One region of the Virgibacillus kimchii genome, then DNA from elsewhere that is predicted to be linked to it. Evidence: predicted binding sites of a transcription regulator. Region 1 holds the regulator's gene; the other holds the start of a gene.
The links. Region 1 encodes LexA, which represses DNA repair genes until DNA is damaged. Its sites were predicted from a motif close to CGAACATATGTTCG; they were not measured.
Positions count from the first base shown of each region.

Region 2: ACZ42C_RS11240 (RpnC/YadD family protein) is a predicted target of LexA. The motif match lies at 3,742-3,755, and genes of this name have one in related genera.

Region 1 covers NZ_AP043951.1:754,294-762,234, reverse strand. The annotation lists gene sirA (sporulation inhibitor of replication protein SirA) at 1-36, opposite strand, end outside; gene tkt (transketolase) at 217-2,220, opposite strand; gene ACZ42C_RS03870 (DUF896 domain-containing protein) at 2,350-2,586, opposite strand; gene ACZ42C_RS03865 (YneB family resolvase-like protein) at 2,722-3,360, opposite strand; gene lexA (transcriptional repressor LexA) at 3,583-4,206, shown strand; gene glnA (type I glutamate--ammonia ligase) at 4,303-5,640, opposite strand; gene ACZ42C_RS03850 (MerR family transcriptional regulator) at 5,872-6,255, opposite strand; gene ACZ42C_RS03845 (methionine gamma-lyase family protein) at 6,442-7,671, opposite strand; gene hflX (GTPase HflX) at 7,694-7,941, opposite strand, start outside.
Region 2 covers NZ_AP043951.1:2,307,758-2,315,698, reverse strand. The annotation lists gene ACZ42C_RS11260 (hypothetical protein) at 93-269, shown strand; gene ACZ42C_RS11255 (galactitol-1-phosphate 5-dehydrogenase) at 315-1,358, shown strand; gene ACZ42C_RS11250 (hypothetical protein) at 1,601-2,581, shown strand; gene ACZ42C_RS11245 (hypothetical protein) at 2,662-3,033, opposite strand; gene ACZ42C_RS11240 (RpnC/YadD family protein) at 3,198-3,692, opposite strand; gene ACZ42C_RS11235 (secondary thiamine-phosphate synthase enzyme YjbQ) at 3,943-4,344, opposite strand; gene ACZ42C_RS11230 (hypothetical protein) at 4,851-6,467, opposite strand; gene ACZ42C_RS11225 (nuclease-related domain-containing protein) at 6,650-7,882, shown strand.

The DNA.
Region 1 (7,941 bases):
TTCTTCTTTAATCCAATAAATAGAATACGTATTCATAGAGATCTCCTCCTTTATCCTCTATTATACGTACTCTATTTCAGAATAATGTCACTTTACATAAAAAACATCCACTTCTTTTGTCGGTTGGCGCCTGTCGCTCCACGAATTTTGTCGAAGGCAGGCTATGTTCTGTTTGCTAATAAAGATGGTTCCGATGAGCGGAACCATCTTTATTAATTAATTCAGAAGAGACTCCACGTGTTTCACTACATTTTCTACTGTAAAGCCATATTCTTCAATCACTTTATCTCCTTTTGCGGACGCGCCAAAAGTATCTATACCCAATACTTTGCCTTCATCGCCCACATAACGTTCCCATCCGAATGGGGAAGCCATTTCAATCGCTAAACGTTTTTTGATATGCGGAGGCAGTACCTCATTTTTATAAGACTCATCCTGCTTTAAAAAACGATCCCACGAAGGCATGCTTATAACATTGACTTCAATTTCCTTCTCGCTTAATGCTTTCTGTGCCTCCACTGCCAGTTGAACCTCGGAACCTGTGGCTATTAACAATGCATCCGGATCCTCTTTTTGGGATTTACTAATCACATATGCTCCCTTTTTAACTCCTTCATAGGCCATCTCTTTTGTTCCCTTAAGTGTCGGCAGATTTTGCCTGGTCAATACCAGGGCTGTTGGCTGATTTTCTGATTCCAAAGACAGGCGCCAGGCTGCCTGTGTTTCATTCCCGTCAGCTGGACGAATAAGCGATAATCCGGGCATTGCTCTCAATGCGGCCAAATGTTCCACTGGCTCATGTGTTGGTCCGTCTTCTCCAACAGCAATGGAATCGTGGGTAAATACGTATGTGACCGGTGTTTCCATAATTGATGATAATCGCACAGCCGGTCTTAAATAATCACTGAAAACAAAGAATGTACCTGCATATACATTTAGCCCTCCATGCAAAGCCATTCCGTTTAAAGCAGCACCCATAGCGTGTTCCCTTACACCGAACCAGATATTTCTTCCCGCATAATTTTTACGGGAAAAGTCATCCTCATCATTTATCGATGTTTTATTGGAGCCGGCTAAATCGGCGCTTCCTCCAAATAAGTTTGGAACGGATTCCGCTATTGCATTTAGTACTTTTCCGGAGGCCGCTCTTGTTGCCAGAGTATCCTCACCAGGTTCAAAAACCGGAAGATCTTTCTCCCAATCGGCGGGTAGTTTTCCATTTAATGCAAGCTCGAAGTCACTTGCTGATTCAGGATATTTATCTTTATAGGTTTTTAAAAGTTCGTTCCAGTCATTTTCAGCTTTCGCACCGGGCGTTCCAATCTTTTCCTTAAAATCGGCATATACTTCCTCCGGTACATGAAAATCTTTGTGCGTCCATTTATAATATTCTTTTGTAAGTTTAACTTCATCGCCGCCAAGCGGAGCGCCGTGGGATGCAGCCGATGCTGATTTATTCGGAGAACCGTAGCCGATCACAGTCTTAACCTCGATCAGTGTCGGCTGATCCGTGTTTTCTTTTGCCTCTTTAATTGCATTTCTTATCGATTCAATGTCATTTCCGTCCTCTACCCGCAATACTTGCCAGCCATATGCCTTGAACCGCTGCTCCGTATTTTCAGAAAAGGAACGATTTAAATCTCCATCTAAAGAAATGTCGTTTGAATCATATAAAGCAATTAATTTACCCAAGCCAAGATGACCCGCCAATGAAGCTGCTTCATGGGATATTCCTTCCATCACATCGCCATCACTGATCAGTGCGAATGTGTAGTGATCTACAATGGATAAGTCAGGCTGATTAAATTTACCTGCAAGGTGAGCCTCAGCCATTGCCATGCCTACGGACATGGCAATACCCTGCCCCAATGGACCTGTAGTTGCTTCAACGCCATCTGTGTGGTGCACTTCAGGGTGCCCGGGGGTCTTGGAATCCCACTGTCGGAAATTTTTAATATCATCCATCGTTACATTGTATCCTGACAAATGCAATAAGCTGTAAAGCAGCATGGAACCATGACCTGCTGAAAGGACAAAGCGGTCCCGGTTGAACCATTTGGAATTGGCCGGATTATGATTCATGAATTCTGTCCACAATGTGTAGGCCATGGGCGCAGCACCCATAGGCAAACCTGGATGGCCTGAATTTGCATTTTCAATAGCATCAATTGATAAAGTTCGTATCGTATTAATGGATAACTGTTCAATATTTGTCGACATATTGTTTACTCCTTCCACAAATTAAACGAAAGTAATAATCTCTTCTATTCTATAATGAATTACACCTTGTAACAAGTAAACAGATAAGGGGCCCATAATGAAATAAAAAAATGTTCGCGCTAATTACTACTATTCATTTTCCCTATTTTTCTTTTGCATATCCTTTACTTTTTGAGGTGTAACATCATTGCCTTTAGGGTCAACGACTTTCATGGTTTTAAACTGATTTTTAAAAGAACTGCGCACATTTTTTAAATAAGCTTCCCTCAACTCTTTCTGTTCTTGTTTTTCTTTTTCAGTCAATCCTTCTTCTTTTGCTTTCTTTGCAAGATAATTAATCCGTTCCAATTTGTCTTTTGATAGCATGGGACCACCCTCCAATGGAGTTGAAATTTATTACATGATCTTCGTAATTCATCTAAGACAGGAAAAATACCACCATAAAAAAAACAGGAAAGCATTAGTTCCTGTTTTCTAATGTAGCGTTCTTATTTATAAGAATCAAGTATTTTGGGCTTCTTTATATCTTCGGTGGACGGTAGCCTTTGATACATGATAGCCCATGCCATTTAACGTAATGGTTATTTCTTCAAAAGTCATCTTTTTATTCCGCAGACGGATGACTTCATCTATCGGAAACGAGACCCGTTCCCTGCCCGGAGCTTTTGTCAGGTTAGATAAGTTTTTTCCCGGGTTATAACCTTCTGTAATCGCCTTTTTCATTCCTCTTTTGATCTTTGCATTATGCAGTTTACGCTGGTATTCTTCCACGATGGATATAATTTGCAAAACCATAGAATCTGATTCCGATAATTCCAGTTCATCTTCGGTCATAGCTGTATATATGGGAATGTTAAGCTTTTTAAGTTGGTGAAACAATGCAATCTTGGTGTTTCCTCTGCCAAGCCTCGTTTCGTCCTGAATTAAAAGACATTCCGCCTTATGATCAGAAAACATATCAAGCATTTTCAATACGCCTTCCCGTTCAATTTCATAACCACTCTTTTGCTCCTGTATACTTGCAGCGATAGTAAAATCGTATTTTTTGGCAAGCTTGGTCAATTCAGCTCTTTGTCTGGATAGGGAAGTTTCCTGTTCCTGTTTATCAGTACTTACGCGACAGTAAATAATTGCCTTCACCTCTAACACTCCTTTCATTCCCACGTGAGAAAATATCTGCAGATTAAACATCTGTTAACCATACCGACAGAGGCCCACACTCCGGGAACTTTTGTTCGATTATATATTATTTCAGGAAAACAGAATGCTGTCAAATTTTCAGAACGAATGTTTGCTTAACTATATTAAAAATGATAGACTTATATTAACTATTTTTAAGTGCGAGGAGCGAACAAAATGACAATAGCAAAGCTATCCAAAAGACAGCAGGCAATCATGGATTTTATTAAAGAACAGGTTGAAGAAAAAGGATACCCGCCCTCGGTGAGGGAAATTGCACTTGCGGTTGGACTTGCATCCAGTTCTACCGTACATGGACATCTTTCCAGGCTGGAAGAAAAAGGGTATATCAGAAGGGATCCAACTAAACCGCGGGCAATTGAAGTACTTGACACCACAGGGGAAAGCGACATTCCGAGGGAAAAAGCCCGGTATGCACCTTTAATCGGCAAGGTTACTGCAGGCCTTCCCATTACTGCGGTTGAAAATATTGAAGAGTTTTTACCGATCCCTGATCATACAAGTAATCCGGATGATAATATTTTCGTCCTGGTTATCGAAGGAGAGAGTATGATAGAAGCAGGTATATTGGATGGGGACATGGTCATCGTGAAACAGCAGAACACAGCGCAAAACAATGATATTGTTGTTGCCATGACAGATGATGACGAAGCCACTGTGAAACGTTTCTTTAAGGACAAAAATCAGATACGGCTTGAACCGGAAAATGCAACGATGGAGCCGCTCATATATGATAATGTTACAATACTGGGAAAAGTAATCGGTTTATATAGAACCATTGATTAAACTTGCACGCCGATTGACCAGTATTTCCAGGTATGAAAAACCGTCCTGTATCGATTATGATACAGGACGGTTTTTCATTAAAAGGGAAAACCCTTCTTAATAGGAATTCAAATACTGCTCTCTTTCCCATGGATGGACGGTTGTTCTGAACATGTCCCATTCAATCTCTTTTGCTTCAACAAAATGTTCATATAAGTGTTCACCCATCGCATCCTTAATTAATTCATCCTTTTCCAGCTCTTCCAATGCAAGCATGAGTGTCGGAGGCAGATTTTTAATCCCGTTTTCTTCCCGTTCTTTTTTCGACATGACGTATATATTTTGATCCACGGCCGGGGGCGGGGTCATTTTATTTTTAATTCCATCTAAGCCGGATGCAAGCAGAACAGCCATGGCCAAATATGGGTTTGCGGATGGATCCACACTGCGCACTTCGATTCTGGTGCTGATCCCTCTAGAATATGGAATGCGTACCAACGGACTGCGGTTCGCCGTTGACCACGCCACATAGGAAGGTGCTTCATAGCCCGGAACCAATCGTTTATAGGAATTCACGGTAGGATTAGTTACTGCAGTATAATTTGTTGCATGCTTAATTACCCCTGCCGTAAACTGATAAGCTGTTTCACTTAATTGCTGGTCTCCATTTTCATCGAAAAACATATTATCCCCATCTTTGAAAAGGGACATGTTTACATGCATCCCCGAACCATTCACACCAAAGAGAGGTTTTGGCATAAAAGTGGCATGGAGGTTATGCTTTCTCGCAATAGTTTTAACAACCAATTTAAATGTTTGAATATCATCTGCGTGCTTTACAGCGTCAGCATACTTGAAATCTATCTCATGCTGGCCGGGTGCAACCTCGTGGTGGGAAGCTTCAATTTCAAAGCCCATCTCTTCCAGCTCCAGCACAATATCCCTCCGGCAGTTTTCTCCAAGATCCGTAGGTGCCAGATCAAAATATCCGCCCCGGTCATTCAGTTCAAGAGAAGGCTCTCCATTTTCATCCAGTTTGAATAAAAAGAATTCAGGCTCAGTTCCGATATTAAAGGCATCGAAACCAAGCTCTTCCATTTTTTTAAGGTTTCTTTTCAGGTTATAGCGTGGACAGCCTTCAAACGGTGTGCCATCCGGATTATATATATCACAAACAAAACGTGCCACTTTCCCTTTTTCCGAAGTCCAAGGAAATACTACGAATGAATCAAGGTCAGGGTACAGGTACATATCGGATTCCTCAATACGAACAAAACCTTCAATGGATGAACCATCAAACATCATTTTGTTATCAAGAGCTTTATCCAATTGACTGAGGGGTATTTCCACATTTTTAATCGTACCCAGCATGTCTGTAAATTGCAGTCGTATAAACCTTACGTTTTCCTCTTCAATCTGTTTCAATATTTCTTCTCTCGTCAGGCTTTTTGCCATCTAAACTCCTCCTACATAATTGTTTATAAATGAATGAGATGGAAACATAATTATTCTTATCGTATTAAAATCCAAGCAACTATTTCCTGTTCCGGAAATACCCGGAGCTTTTAGTTTTTTATAATATTCTTGGAGTCTTTAAGTTATGTTCCAGTCTCAATATAACTAAGTTTATTAGTAAACCAGGTTAATTAGCAGGAATATCAGAAGCATACACAGATATATGACACATCAATGTATGAAAAATCTTGAAAGTTCCCCTTGCCTTAAGCTTGTTTTGCCATACCTGCCAGTTTCATTCAATTCCTGTTTCAAGTATTCTTTCAGTTCTTTTCTCGTAATATTTTTTTTCTTTTTAGTTTGTTTGTTTTCCTGTTTCTCAGCCAAAATAAGCTTTATACCGGCAATATTTAATCCTTTTTCCAACAGGTCTTTTATTTCCAGCAACCGGTCCACATCATTAAATGAAAATAACCGCTGATTGCCATCCGTTCTCTCCGGATGAATTAAATCATGTTTCTCGTAATACCTTATTTGTCTGGCAGTTAATTCTGTCAGCTTCATTACAATCCCAATCCCAAAAAGAGGCATGGAACGCCGCTCCTGATCATTCAACTCATGACCTCCCCTGTTTTTAAGATAGTAACCATTATAATGTAAGGTTATATAACATGTCAAGAATGATGTAAGGTTTTCTGACATGAAGTGTTTTTTTATACATAACTATGTTCTGTGGAATGATACGGAAATAAATATAAAACAAAAAAGGATAGATTCTATCTACCCTTTTTGTTTACCCCGTTATTCATTAGTGTAATCTTTTTTTTGCAGTGACTTTACTGCTTCTGATAAAGCAATTTTGACATGCTCATATGTTAATCCGCCTTGTACATACGCAGTGTATGGGGGGCGTATGGGCCCATCAGCGGATAATTCAATACTGGAACCCTGAATAAATGTGCCTGCCGCCATAATAACTTCATCTTCATATCCCGGCATGAGACTGGGATATGGCTGTACAAATGAATTGACAGGGGAATTTTGTTGCACTGCCTGGCAAAAAGCTATCATTTCTTCTGCTTTGTGAAAAGTCACTGACTGTATTAAATCCGTTCTTTTTTCCAGATAATGCGGGCTGGTCTGATAGCCAAGCAATTCAAGCAGCCGTGCTGTAAACACTGCACCCTTCCAGGCTTGTCCCACAATATGGGGAGCCAGGAAAAATCCCTGGTACATTTCCTGCAGTGTATCCAGCGTTGCACCGGTTTCCTTGCCAAGACCCGGTGCGGTTAATCTATTGGCACACGAAAGAACAAGATCCTCTTTACCGCAAATATAACCACCGGATCGAACAATCCCCCCTCCCGGATTTTTAATCAGAGATCCCGCAATGATGTCTGCACCTGCATGCAGCGGTTCTTTCTCTTCCACAAACTCACCGTAGCAATTATCCACAAATATGATGAGATTATCATTTATATTTTTTATAAATTTCACCATTTGTCCAATCTCATCTACAGTAAAAGAAGGCCTGTCATCATACCCTTTGGATCGTTGTATACCAATAACCTTCGTTTTCTCCGTAATTGCTTCTTTCACGGCCGGGAAATCGACGGAACCATCTTCTTTCAGGCTTACTTCTTTATAACCGATTTGATATTCTTTCAGTGATCCGGCATTCTTTCCTGCAGTTCCTATAACTTCCGATAATGTATCATATGGTTTACCGGTAATGTAAACTAACTCCTCCTCCGGTCTTAAAAGGCCGAATAATGCAATGGTAATCGCGTGGGTGCCCGAAACGATTTGCGGCCTGACAAGTGCATCCTCTCCGCCAAAAACTTCTGCATATACGGCTTCCAGCGCTTCTCTTCCCATATCATCGTAACCGTAGCCAGTCGTGGAATAAAAATGACTGTCACTTATCCGATTATTTTTAAATGCCTGCAAAACTCTCCTTTGATTTATTTCCGTCATCTGCTCAATTTCCTTATGGGGAATAGAGCAATCTTCTTCTGCTTGATTAATCATTTTTTTCAGATTCAATGTATAACTACCTCTCTAGCAGTATTTGTAACGGGTGATCCTTTCGCATATACCCTTTAAAAATGTATTTATTTTTTTCCTCGGAAAAGTCCTTTTCAATGACAATCGTTTCCCGTTCCAGTCTTTGCAATAAATTACCGTCTGCCGGATGCAAATACACGGTATATCTGTCCCAATTCTCCTTGAGCAGTTCCTCTATTCTTTCCAGCAATTTATAAATATCTTTCTGTTCATATGCACTTATAAATAAGTATG
Region 2 (7,941 bases), 1.6 Mb from region 1:
CTCTGTGCACCCCTATGCCTAACCCGACTGAAGAAAAAGTTACGCAAACAATAAGTGTGAATCAAATATTCCTGTGAAATGAGGGAACCCAAATGATGGATACGTTTTTAGACTTTATGCTGGGACCAATGCGTGCGATATCTGATTTTTATTTTGAATATCAGGTGATTTTTAATACCATTATCGTCGGTCTTGTGGTGTTCAAACTCTTTTTTGGCAAAAAAAAAGTAAATCATCAGGAGGGCGATCCTAATCCGGTTCAAAAGTGAATCACTGGATCTGCCCCTGTGCTGCAACAGGAAGGATGTAATAAAATGAAGTCTTTGAAATTATATGGAAAACAGGATATTCGTTTTGAGGATGCAGAAAAACCGGTAGTGGAAAAGCCGGATGATGTGATTATAAAAGTGAAATCTGTGGGCATTTGCGGATCGGATATTTCCCGCTATAACAAGCTCGGGGCCTATGTGGAAGGAACGATTTTCGGACATGAATTTGCAGGCGAAGTTGTTGAGGTTGGCGAGGGAGTAACCACGGTTAAACCAGGTGACCGCATTGCCGGCTGCCCAGCATTTTACTGCGGAAAATGTGCAAGCTGCCAAAAAGGCGAAGTGGCACGCTGTGAAAACCTCCATGTCATGGGGGCCTACCACCCGGGAGCTTATGCGGAATATGCAAAGCTTCCGGAAGAAAATGTCGTACCAATCCCTGACAATGTTGACTTTGATACTGCTTCCATGGTGGAGCCATCCGCAGTGGTTGTCCATGGACTTTACCGCACCAGCATGCATCCCGGTGATGATGTTGCGGTGATGGGATGCGGAAACATCGGTCTCTTAGCGGTGCAATGGGCAAAAGTATTTGGCGCCAGAAGGGTGTTTGCCATTGATATAGATGACAGCAAGCTGGAAATTGCGAAAGAACTGGGTGCTGACGTACTGATCAATTCCAAAGAAAAACCCGCTCACGAGCAAATTCAGGAACATACGAATGGCCACGGTGTCGATCTTGCTATTGAATCAGCCGGATCCGCCATTACTTCCGCTCAGGTTTTTGCCCTGCCGAAAAAAGGCGGAGAAGTTGTATTTATGGGAATCCCTTATGCGGATATTCACATCGAACGGTTTTATTTTGAAAAAATTGTCCGCAACGAGCTGCGTGTACTCGGATCCTGGAATGCCATTTCATCGCCATTCCCCGGAAAAGAATGGACTGCTTCCGTGCATTATATGAGCACAGGTCAAATTAAAGTGGATCCAATCGTGACCCACTGCCTTTCACTCGAAGAAGGACCAGAAACGTTTGATAAAATTATTAACAGAAAAGAAAACTTTGGAAAAGTGTTGTTCCATCCGTAAAACAAAGGAACACTTCTTCAAGGTTTCGCGACACTCGAGGCACAATGAGCAGTTTCATTCACTCATTATGCCTTTTTTCCATTTTATCCAATTACCAAGATGAAAATTGTGGGCGGTTTATCCTTTGCAGTTAAAGAATTTTAATGGAAGAATCGTCCCAAAATTTCATATGATTTAACCTACGTTTAACCTTCGCTTGTTATCATCAGTTGGAATGTGAATTTAACAAGGGAGGTTACGTGATGGATATGTCTGTTTTGCAGCTGTTTCGGAAAACATTGCCTTTTTTTATCTCGCGCATTGTCATTTATGGCATTTTTACCTTGGCTGCATTTGTATTTCTTGGGATTATGGTAGGAATTGGATTCTTGCTTATAAGGATGTTCGGGGAAGCTTCAGGTGCTTTTATCATTCTTATGCTAATTTCTTTTGGAGTGGTGTACGGTGGCTTGAAGTTTTTGGAGCGGTACGTGCTGTATATGGTGAAGGTCGGCCATATTTCAGTTATTGTGGAATTACTGACCAGTGGCAAAGTGCCTGACGGAAAAGGGCAGATCACCTATGGAAAAGAGAAAGTGACGGAAAACTTTGGAACGGCCCACGTGGCATTCGTGCTGGATAAAATGGTGTATGCCGCTGTGAGGCAAATTCAGCGCTGGATCATACGCATTGGAAATTTTTTTAGCTTTATTCCCGGTTCAAAAAATATAATCGGAATCATAAATGCCATTATGTCTGTTGGGTTGAATTACATTGATGAGGCAATTGTAAGTTATATTTTTGTAAGGAAAAAACAAAATCCGGAAGAAAATGTATGGAAATCCGCCACAGATGGTGTTGTTCTTTACGGGCAAAGCTGGAAGGGTTTGTTGAAGACTGCGGCGGGAGCAGTTTTATTTATTTATATATTTAATATCGCCATCTTTCTTGGCTTTGCCATGACACTCATGTTTGTTTCCAGCCTGCTTTCCGCAAATGAACCGGGACTCGGATTTATGCTTGGCGCGCTCGCCCTGGTTGGCGCGTACGTGTTAACAACCGTACTGAAACGGGCGTTGCTGGACCCACTCGTCACGATTGCGATGATTCGTTCCTATCAAAAGAGTATCCAAAACCTGGAGCCGGCCATCGATATGCAACAAAAACTATTGGATGTTTCACCACGATTCAAAAAACTATTTAACAAAAGTAAAGAAGAAGAGGCAAAAACAGACGCCGTGTAAACAGAAGGACGGTTCTCCTATTGCGTGCGGTTTTCTGACAATCGTTAAACGCAAAGCAGGAGAGCCGTCGCTATGGGGGTTCAGTGGTCCTCTGATTCTCTAATAGCTTGAATTTTATCAGGTTCCCAACTTATTAATTTTGCTATTTTTTCATTGGAAAAGTTTTCTTTGATTAAATTTTTTGCAAGGACTATTTTCGCTTCTTCCATACCTTCCCTTCTACCTTCTTCTCTGCCTTTTTCTTTTCCTTGCTTAATTCCCTTCTCAATTCTTTCCTTCGCCAATCTTTCTATCATTCCATCTAAAGTAGGGGAATACATATCCCTATTGGTGGCATCCATTTGAATAAAGCCCTCCTTTCCTGCATGGTCAATCATTTCACCCATTAATTTTTCTTGGAGATCATCAGGGATTTTTAGCAATACATCAATAAAGTAAAATAATGCTTCCACGTATTTACGTGACTGCTTATCCTGACGGGAAGACCGTTTAAGTACCTGCTTCATTAGTTTTTGTTTAAATTTGTAGCGTTGCACTTCATCTTTCTTCGATTTATTTGCGCATTTTGCAGCAATTACTGCAGCCGCAAATGGATTGTCGGATTTCTGGAGCTCTTTTATCGTGTGATCACGAAATTTATATACATCATATTCATAAGTAAGGTTAGTTTTTTCGAAAGAATAGTGATAATAATCCGGGTAGGACGAGTTGGTTTCACTCTTATTAAGGCAATGGCATAGATTTCATGATCGAATTTGTCAAATATCCGATAAAAGTAACGAAACATACGTTTTGAGAAATCCTTGGTTACCTCGTCTTGAACCTCAACGTGAATTAAATCCCATTTTTCTGTGCCATTCTTTAAAGAAACTTTTACAATCTGATCTGAGTAATTTGTTCCTTCCAGGTTTTTAATAATTATTTTATGCAGCTCTTGTTTTAAGAATTCAGGCTCCTCAGCAAATGAGATCTGTGTATATAACTCAGGTGCGAAAAACTGCACAAACTCTTTAAATAACTTTTCAATTATATTTTTCCAAGCAGCATCATAGTTGGGTGGAGAAATTGATTTATAATCTGAAGGCTCCTCCAACACTAGTTCTACACTCATTATTATAACACACCCTTTATCAATTATATATCGATATTAACAGTATACACGAACAAACATTCTCAGTAAATGAATATTAAAACTATTTATTATCTCGCTTCATTTTAATTAGGTAAAGTTGTTCGGGTATCTTATAGGTGCGTGGATCATAGAGGCTTGAAAGTGGAAAGATAGACAGAAGGACGATTCTCCTGTTTCGGTTTTGTGGAAATTACAAAACGCGCAGTAGGAGAACCGTCATCATGGGAGATCAGCCCTTCATTATTTTCCCATGAAATTTTCTGTTTCGTGGCCCGTCAAATTCACAAAAATATACGCCTTGCCAGGTGCCAAGGACAAGCTCTCCACCGGAAATGACCAGTGTTTGTGCATGTCCCACCGTGCTCGTTTTCAAATGGGCAGCGGTGTTTCCCTCGGCATGTCTGTCTTTCGGATGATCCCACGGATATACTTCCTCCAAACGCATAAGCATGTCTGTTTTCACGTCCGGATCTGCATTTTCGTTTACCGTAATCCCAGCTGTGGTGTGAAGGGAGGAGACGACGAGAATGCCATGCTCCACCCCTGTTTCCTGAACCCATGTTTCGAGCTGAGCGGTTATATCAAGCACTTCCGCATGTTCGTTGGTGCGCAGGTGAAATGTTTTTTCCAAAATAGACATCCTTTCTTTTAAGAAAATACTATGTGTTATTTTGCCTGCATTTTAAAAAAGTAGATATTTATTATTTTATAACAGATAGGGTTTGGATTTTCAAAATCTCAGGATTCGCTCGACAGCAGGCGCAAATCGCTCGGGAACTTAAGTTTTCGCTCGACGGTAGTTGAAGATCGCTCGAAGACTCGAAATTTCGCTCGACGGTAGTTGAAGATCGCTCGAAGACTTAAAATTTCGCTCGACGGCAAGCGCAAATCGCTCGAAGACTTAAAATTTCGCTCGACGGCAAGCGCAAATCGCTCGAAGACTCGAAATTTCGCTCGACCTCAACCACAAATCGCTCGAAGACTCAACTTTTCACTCCAACCCAACTACTTTCACCCCAAAGAGAACTTCAGCCCATTCGCTGGAGTTTTCCTGTTAATCTATCAATCCTATTAATTAAACCGCTTAAACGCTTCCCTCACTTTTCACTGCAGCGCAAGAAGAAACGTCCCCGAGTTTCAATCAAAAACAATATACTTTTTTAATAATGCTACATTATTTAATACAGCTTTACATAACTGGTTCGTATACTTCTCCTCTGCCTTTACGAATAAAATGCTGAGTACAGCGTTTATCAAATCCGTATCGTTTATATTTTCTCTATAATAATCCCATGCTTCCTTCCGTATAACAAAGTAACGATTCGACTGGATGAGCCACCTCATCTTATCGTAATCTGAACAAGCATGAAAATCATCAAATCTTTCCTTATTTCTTTCCATCATTTCTTTCCTGAAATCCTTTAATTGTTTTAAACGCTTTTCAATATTGGGATGCAGACTATCCCCTTCTTTCCAGAGAACCAAATAATCCAAATCGCTTATCGTGTAATTTGCTGCAGGTTCCAAAGACTTCCCTTTTCCAATACGATCAGCCATCAATTTTAATAATAAATCATTTATTTCTTCTTCACTTTCCTCGTTTTGTGCTAATTCACTTCTTTTTTCTTCCAACAACGGTGCCATCTCAACTAAATCTCCAAGCTTATGCTGTAAAATAGCTGCCACGTCTTCATAGGTCATATTCACTTTCATACTTTCCTGAAAACCGGCCATTTGCATCAATACTTTTTCAAACTGGGAGTCCACAGTTTCCGGCTCTTCACTTTCCGGTTCATTAAAGCGCAGCGGTGTTTCATCATGTTCAGGTTCGCCTTCGAAATGCCACTCGAGAGAAAAAACAGTTTTCGCAAATTCCCGTGCATCAACCTGGCAGCCATCCTCATCAAGCACACAAATTTCACAGGCCTGTTCCAAGTTGAAACCAAGATGGAGAAATTCAGAAAGGTCGACTTGAAATCCTAACGTTTGTATGCCGGATTGCTTGAGCCTGTCTATAAAATATGCTTTAATGACTTCCGGAGTAAATTGTTCCCTGATGGTTTTGCCGAGCTGCTCATCTGTTGCGTGCATGGTTAGATGCATAAAAGACTTTAGGGCATCAAACTCCCGGTCAACAAGCCTTCTTATTCGTCTCAACAATATGTCATTATCAGCCCGTTCGGTTAAATGGATTGGTTTTTCAAGGATGGTATTTGCCCATTCCATCGCTTTTCTCATCTGACCTATGGAGATGTCACCTGTGACTAACACTTGCTTTGGAAACCTGCTTTCCAGCAAACAGGCAATCGCAAGAATATAGTTGTGAAATGGAAATCCCTGTGTTTTCGCGTCAAAAATGGTAACATTTCCTACAGGTATTTGGCGTTCTTCCTGTCCATAAAACACAGTCCAATTAATCTCCTTCGCTAAAATATCATCGCTGCCTTCAGGTGTACGGGTTTTCTTCCGGTAGCTTTCAATATTCCTGAAAAGACTAAATGATTCCGCACCCAGCATCGTTTCGTAATCTCCATATAAATGCCATCCCGGCTGGTGATCATTATAATCAAATTCCATCTCTGTCTCGTCCGTACGCAGTGCATACCTCCACATTTCTCCGTAAGTCTCCAAGTCCACCTCATCATCCATAAACGGATACGCCAGAACCAATTGAAGTGATTCTTCATAAACACGTTCCCACTCCTCCTTGTCAATTTTATTTGGCAGTATATCCATGTAAATGTAAATACCCATATTTCTCCTCCTGTTTATGTATTATAAAATTCCCGGCTGGAAATGGTGTTACGGGAAGTCCATGGCTGCAGTTTTTGTATTACAGAGATGGTCATTAATACTCATTTTTCGACTATTATACCAAGTTTTACTACTTAAAATAAAGAAAAAACATAATAATTTTAATTTTGGTTTAAAAGAATGTGGAAAAACACAAAACAAGAAGAAATAATAAAGTGGCAAAAAATATGTCAATAACTGCGAGAGAAGAAGTAAAATTTCCATCATTTATAGTGAAGGAAACATCATCCGTTGAAATCTTCATAAATAAAGTGGATTCTAAATATCTCAACGATGTAGAGGTTTTAATTTTCAAAATCCTCCTAAGAAAAATTGCATTTCTAATCGTTTTATCTCCTTTGAAAAACAATTTCCCTCTTTTGCGCCCGATGATACTTCTGATATATAGTAAAAATAAAAAGGAGATTGCCATGATATTACGATATCGACAAAAACCTATACCCTTGAAAAAGTATGAACGTCTTCTCCCACGACTTCGGCCTGATTTTCCCGGCAAAAGCAAAATACAAGCTGCAAAAGAGAATAGTATGAAGGGATATATAGGCGAACGCAATACCGACTACCACACCAGTCTCCTTGCCAGCCGTTTTTCCATTCTTCAGGATGCAGGCCTGAAGATTCAAGGAAAAACAACACAAATGGATACCCTGATTGTTACACCACATGCAATTTTTCTCATCGAAAGTAAAAATTTTGAAGGTGTCATTATATTTGATACTATCCTCAAGCAATTAATCCGCGACGATGGTCAAAAGGAGAAAGGCTATCGCTATCCGATTACGCAGGTGGAACTGCAAAAATTAAAACTTCAGTTATGGCTGCAGCAGCATCATCTTGCGCACATTCCCATCTATCCCCTCGTTGCTATTAGTGATCCTGCGACGGTGATAAAAGTAATTGGCGATCACGAAGCAATAGCAAAAACGGTATTTCACGCAGAATATATTCCAAAACAAATCTTGGACATGGAAGCACGATTAGAAGGAGAAAAAATAAATCACCATAAGATTGCAAGCATGATTTTGCGTGATTGTGTGGAATATGACAAGGATATTATGGCCGAGCATCAGGTGAAGGCTGGTGATTTATTGCCTGGTGTTCATTGTGCGGAATGTAAATTGCTTGGTTTGAAGCGGGTTCACGGCGGATGGTTGTGTGGTAAATGTCAGCATAAATCTCACAACGCACATAAGCAGGCACTTGAAGACTACTTTCTTTTGATTAAACCTTCTATCTCTAACCAGGAATGTATGAATTGGTTAAAATTAAACTCCCGCCATGCGGCAAAAAGAATCATGCAAGCGGCCAATTTAAAGTATAATACTTCTAATAAAACCTGGCATAAGGCTTTTTAACTCCGCTAGTGCTCGGTCCCGAGTTGGTTGCGCTCGAAGAATCAAAATATCGCTCGATC